Regions from separate parts of the Streptococcus sp. SM5 genome, predicted to be linked through region 1. Evidence: riboswitches for the same ligand, from Rfam matches in the RefSeq annotation. Region 1 holds a riboswitch; the other holds the start of a gene.
The links. Region 1 has a riboswitch for FMN ahead of PAN07_RS04245 (ECF transporter S component). Riboswitches for the same ligand answer to the same signal wherever they lie in the genome.
Positions count from the first base shown of each region.

Region 2: it holds a riboswitch for FMN, as region 1 does, so the genes downstream of both, PAN07_RS10850 (ECF transporter S component) here and PAN07_RS04245 (ECF transporter S component) in region 1, are expected to answer to the same signal.

Region 1 covers NZ_JAJNSC010000004.1:82,938-86,087, forward strand. The annotation lists gene PAN07_RS04235 (ParB N-terminal domain-containing protein) at 1-273, opposite strand, end outside; gene PAN07_RS04240 (phosphatase PAP2 family protein) at 301-951, opposite strand; gene PAN07_RS04245 (ECF transporter S component) at 941-1,504, opposite strand; FMN riboswitch at 1,651-1,885, opposite strand; gene PAN07_RS04250 (tRNA (cytidine(34)-2'-O)-methyltransferase) at 1,940-2,443, opposite strand; gene trkA (Trk system potassium transporter TrkA) at 2,863-3,150, shown strand, end outside.
Region 2 covers NZ_JAJNSC010000013.1:86,264-89,413, forward strand. The annotation lists gene trkA (Trk system potassium transporter TrkA) at 1-31, opposite strand, end outside; partial or broken gene PAN07_RS10840 (energy-coupling factor transporter transmembrane component T) at 151-636, shown strand; gene PAN07_RS10845 (tRNA (cytidine(34)-2'-O)-methyltransferase) at 829-1,332, shown strand; FMN riboswitch at 1,392-1,610, shown strand; gene PAN07_RS10850 (ECF transporter S component) at 1,775-2,338, shown strand; gene PAN07_RS10855 (phosphatase PAP2 family protein) at 2,328-2,978, shown strand.

The DNA.
Region 1 (3,150 bases):
CTTTCTTTCCTCACAAGCTTGCGCATAAAGATGATAGATTTCATCACCACCATCTTTATCAAACTCAGCAGAAATCGTATCCTGACCTAGTAACAATGCCTGATAAGCTCTGTGATGCCCGTCTGTAATTAGCAAACGATTTCCAAATGCAAGAACACTGATTGGATTAATACTTGGCTTTTCTACCGACTGATAAAGCATCTGAATATCTTGCAACTTCTTCTCTGATAAGTAAAGTTGACTCGGATGAAGATCCTTTATGTTGACTTCCATTTCTTTCTCCTCAAGAGAATTTGATACCTACTTCTGCTTACCTGTAAATCTCCACTGAAAGCGCAGCTTGTCGTAAAAAGGAAACTCAATAAACAAGATTCCTAGACCTAGACTCAGGCTTGCCAGAACATCTGATGGATAATGGACACCAAGATAAACTCTAGAGACAAGAACACTAACTAGGTAAAGTCCTAATAGTCCTTGCAAAGCTAGCTTTGTAGTAGTGTTTTTCACTCTCTGACCTAGGATAATGATCAAGGAACCGATGAGTAAAGTCACCGCCAGTGAATGCCCACTTGGGAAAGAAAAACCCTTTTCCTCCACTAAATGTAAAATATCTGGTCGTGGACGTTGATACAGGTGTTTTAAGGACACAATTAAAATACCGGCCAGACCAAGATTCCCAGCTACCAATAGGCTCTCAGTTTTCCACTTTTTCAGGTAAAAGATAGCAATCAAAATAATAGCCCAACTAATGACAATAGGTAAATCAATCAGACGTGTAATTCCACGAAAAATCAAAGTTAAGGTCTCGGGTAAATCACCTCGAATAGCTGTTTGAACCGAGGAGTCCAATGTTACCAGTTGCTCTGGATAAAACTTAACGACATAACCCAGAATTACAAATAGTAAAAGGGCAAAAGAGCCCTTTGTTAAATATGTTTGTTTATCTTTCATAACGTTTTAAAGTTACCTTTAAGAAGACATAAATCAACCAAAATGCTAGTGCAAAGATAACACCTTCAATTAAGTTAAAAGGTAAAACCATTGTCAACAGATAGTTGCTTAGTCCTAGAATTTTCTCAATATCAAAATTAGCAAATTTAGAATATAAGGGAACTGCATACACATAGTTAAGAACTAGCATAGCCAAGGTCAAACCAATCGTACCAGCTAGGGAAGCTAAAGCGAAACGAATTGGTGTTCGATCTTTTTTCCATATCAAACCAAATGCAAGAACAAAAACTCCTAAAGCCACAATATTCATCGGCAAACCGATATAGGTGCTGACTCCTTGATTATTTAAAATCAACTTAAGCAAGGAACGAAGTAAAATTATCACAAAAGCTGCGGGTAAATCAAGCACAATCAAACCTACTAAAACTGGTAATATGCTGAACTCAACTCTTAAAAAGGACGCCGCAGGCAAGAGTGGAAAGTCAAAGTACATCAACACAAATGAAAGTGCTGATAAAATTGCAATGGTCGAAAGTCGACGTGTGTTTGTCATAACAGGTTCCTCCAATTTTCTATAAAATCAGAAGAAGTTGGAAAGTACCACTCTATCTATCAACTCAACTATATCAAAAACAATCTATTGGTCAAAAACACCAAAAGAACTTCCTATATATTTAAGTGGAATAGATAAAATTATTCTTTCGTCTTCTCCCATCCAGACTATACTGTCGGTTGTGGAATCACACCACATCAGCTTGCGCTCGCGGACTTCTTTTAGAGTATGGAAACGGAGATTTTTCTTTTAGACTAGGCGACAAGCTATAGGCATAACTTTTGGTTAGGCAAAGCTTGGCAACAAAGTATAAAAGGAAAAGAACATTTCCGACTAAAAGTCACCGCCGGTCGGGAATCTCACCCAGCCCTGAAGACCCTTTTATCATAACAAAAAATGCTTGCAAGTGCAAGCGTTAAGTATTCGCTTTCATGATTATTTCAATTTGTCAGTCTCATAGGTATGAACCAAATCCAAACCGGCAAAATTCTGTTGACGCAAAGCTTCGTAGACAATCATGCAGACAGTGTTGGAAACATTGAGACTACGGACATGTTCATCATTCATAGGGATGCGAAGAGCCTTTTCTGGATGCTCCCTCATAAAGTCTTCCGGCAAGCCTTTATCTTCCCTCCCAAAAAGGAAATAATGATCCCCTTCCGTTGTAAAATCAGCGTCCGAATAAACCTTTTCTGCAAACTTGGAAATCAAGTAAAGCTGCCCATCGATTTTCTTTACAAAATCAGACAAACTATCATAAAAATAGATTTCAAGCTTATCCCAATAATCTAAGCCAGCTCGTTTCATTTTACGATCGTCAATAGGAAAACCCATAGGTTTGATGATATGTAAGGGAGAATTGGTTGCTGCACAAGTACGCGCAATATTTCCTGTATTTTGTGGAATCTGAGGTTCAAATAATACAATGTGGTTTGTCATAATTTGCTTCCTTTTATCATTGCAAAAAAATAGCCACACTGCCCGGAGTCAAGCTCAGCAAACAGCGTGGTTAAGGCATCGTTAACTTACCTCACAACAGGTTTGAAGTAAATCAGCGAAACTACTTTCTTAGTATATCACTTTCAGATTGATTGTCAATAGAAACGTCTTGAATTTTTCACTTTTTTCACAAACATATTTGCATAGTCAGTAAACACTCTAACAATTATTAAAATCGTTATATCTCAGAATACCATATCTTGAAAAACAATGAAAATTTATAGGAAATAAAGATTTTTATGATTTGACTTTTAAGATTAGGAAATGTCTCGGAATAGATAAAACTAGCGGTTCTTAAGTGCATTTTTTTATAAAAAAGAGTATGATAGAAACATATTGAAAAAGTAGGTTAAATAACTATGAAAATTATCCTTGTCGGAGGGGGAAAAGTTGGTTCCGCCCTCTGTAGCTCTTTAGTAGCAGACGATCATGATGTCGTCTTAATTGAGCAAAATGAAACAGTCCTTAATTACATGACAAGACGTTTTGATATTATTGGACTTGCAGGAAATGGAGCTGACTTCGCTATGCTAGAAGCAGCTAATGTCCAAGATTGTGATGTTTTTATTGCCATGACTCAGTACGACGAAGTCAATATGGTTGCAGCTGTTCTTGCTAAAAAAATGGGAGCAAAAGAAACAATTGTT
Region 2 (3,150 bases), on a different contig from region 1:
CTTTTCCCCCTCCGACAAGGATAATTTTCATAATAAAACCTACTTTTTCATGATGTAACTATCATACCTTTTTTCAAGAAAAAATGCACCTACTAGCTAATAACAAGAGCTTCTAGTAGGAAATTTGCTATAAGGTAAAACTATACCCTATACCTGCTAAATCTGGCCATTAAGTACCTTTGCACCATTCCTCTGGCTATTATCTTTTTGATGACAACTCATCCTAGTCAGTTTGCTTCTAGTTTAAATCAAATCGGTGTGCCTTATAAGATTGCCTATTCTGTCAGTCTGACCTTGCGCTATATTCCAGATTTGCAGGAAGAATTCTTTACTATCAAGATGTCTCAGGAAGCGCGTGGGATGGAATTATCCAAGAAAGCTTCTCTTATGCAACGAATCAAAGGTAATCTGCGCATTATCACTCCCTTGATTTTTAGCTCGCTAGAACGCATTGATACCATTGCGACCGCCATGGAACTTCGCCGCTTTGGGAAAGAGAAAAAACGCACTTGGTATAGTTATCAGGCCTTGAAAAAAGGAGACTATATTACCTTGCTCTTGGCAGCTTTATTTTTAGTAGCTAGTTTACTACTTATCTTGCAAAATCACGGACGATTTTACAACCCTTGGAAATAGCTTGAAAAAATTGAAAAAATCAAGTCGTTTCTATTGACAATGATTCTGAAAGTGTTATACTAAGAAAGTAGTTTCGCTGATTTACTTCAAACCTGTTGTGAGGTAAGTTAACGATGCCTTAACCACGCTGTTTGCTGAGCTTGACTCCGGGCAGTGTGGCTATTTTTTTGCAATGGTAAAAGGAAGCAAGTCATGACAAATCACATTGTATTATTTGAGCCACAAATTCCACAAAATACAGGTAATATCGCGCGTACCTGCGCTGCGACCAATTCTCCCCTCCACATCATCAAGCCAATGGGCTTTCCTATTGATGACCGCAAGATGAAGCGAGCTGGGCTGGATTATTGGGATAAGCTAGAGATTTATTTTTACGACAGTTTGGAAGATTTTACGTCTCAGATGAAGGGAAAACTCTATCTGATTTCGAAATTTGCGGAAAAAGTGTATTCTGATGTGGATTTATCGACTGATGAGGACCATTATTTTCTCTTTGGACGTGAAGACAAGGGCTTGCCTGAGGACTTTATGCGAGAACATCCTGAGAAAGCTCTCCGTATTCCCATGAATGATGAACATGTCCGTAGTCTCAATGTGTCTAATACCGTCTGCATGATTGTCTATGAGGCTCTTCGCCAGCAGAACTTTGCAGGTCTTGAGCTCGTCCACACCTATGAAGTGGATAAATTGAAATAAAAAATGAAAATGAAAATGAACAAAATGCTTGCGCTTGCAAGCGTTTTTTGTTATGATAAAAGAGTCTTCAGGGCAGGGTGAAATTCCCGACCGGCGGTAAATTTGACTATCTATTTTAGTTTTCTCGTCGTTGTCTTGTCTCGATATACTTTAAGTATTATCTTCGACTGCGACGCCTAGATAAATCTAAAATATCTTAGCCAAATAAGTCCGCGAGCGCAAGCTGATGTGGTGAGATTCCACAACCGACAGTATAGTCTGGATGGGAGAAGACGAAAGAATAGCTTTGTCTGTTCTGATAGATTTATAGCTAGATTGTAACCGCTTGCTTTTGTTTTCTTTAATAGAGTAAGAGGAAAGATTTGGGATATAAAAGGTGAGAATAGATAGAGGGATCCTTTCTAACTTCTTCTGATTTTATAGAAAATTGGAGGAACCTGTTATGACAAACACACGTCGACTTTCGACCATTGCGATTTTATCAGCCATCTCATTTGTGCTGATGTACTTTGACTTTCCGCTTTTACCAGCGGCGTCCTTCCTCAAGATTGAATTTAGTATCTTGCCAGTCCTTGTGGGCTTGGTAGTCATGGATTTGCCTGCTGCTCTAGGAGTTCTCTTGCTTCGCTCACTCTTAAAATTGCTTCTTAATAGCCAGGGAGTGAATACCTACATTGGTTTGCCAATGAATATCGTAGCTTTGGGAGTTTTTGTCATCGTATTTGCTTTGATTTGGAAAAAGGAACGGACAACTCTTCGTTTCCTACTAGGCTCTCTAGCTGGAACTATTGGCTTGACCGTGGCTATGTTGGTTCTCAACTATGTTTACGCTGTTCCTTTGTACGCTAAGTTTGCTAACTTTGATATTGGAAAAATTTTGGGACTTTCCAACTACCTAATGACCATGGTATTACCTTTTAACTTGATTGAGGGTGTTATCTTTGCCGTTTCATTCTGGTTGTTGTATGTTCTCTTGAAACCAACCTTAAAACATTATGAGAGATAAACAAACATTTTTAATGAAGGGCAGTTTTGCCCTTTTACTTTTCGTTATTCTTGGCTATATGGTCAAATTTTACCCTGAAACGCTGGTCGGTTTTGACCAACCGATTCAGGCTGCCGTTCGAGGAGACTTACCAGATTACTTGACGATTCTTTTTCGAGCCATCACACGCTTGATTGATATTCCAGTGATTATTACTTGGGTTGTCATTACAGCTTTTATCTTGTATCGTAAGCGGTGGAAGATTGAAAGCCTACTTATGCTGGGGAATTTGGCTTTAGCAGGTCTTTTAATCGTGATCTTTAAAAATATCTACCAGCGCCCACGGCCAACTATCTTACATCTGGTAGAGGAGAAGGGATTTTCTTTTCCAAGTGGGCATTCTTTGGCAGTGACGCTGATGGTAGGTACTTTGATTATCATTCTCAGTCAACGGATTAAAAATCCAGTCTGGAGAAAAATCGTGCAAATCGTTCTTGGCCTCTACCTAGTCAGTGTGCTGGTATCAAGAGTCTATCTGGGAGTTCATTACCCATCAGATGTTCTTGCCAGTCTCTGTGTGGGCTTGGGAGTCTTGTTTATCGAATTTCCCTTCTATGACAAGCTCCGCTTCCAATGGCGATTTAAAGGCAAGCAGAAGTGAGATAGGTCTTGCAAGAATGGTAAAAATCTGATAAACTAAGTAGTAATTGAATAGAAATCTGCAAGACTAGTAACTCAAGGGAAGTATATCAGGGAGGAGAGCCGTGACTGTAAGCTCTCTATATGAAAGCTGGGTGAATTCACTTGTGCATGGATTTAGAAATGAAGGTCTG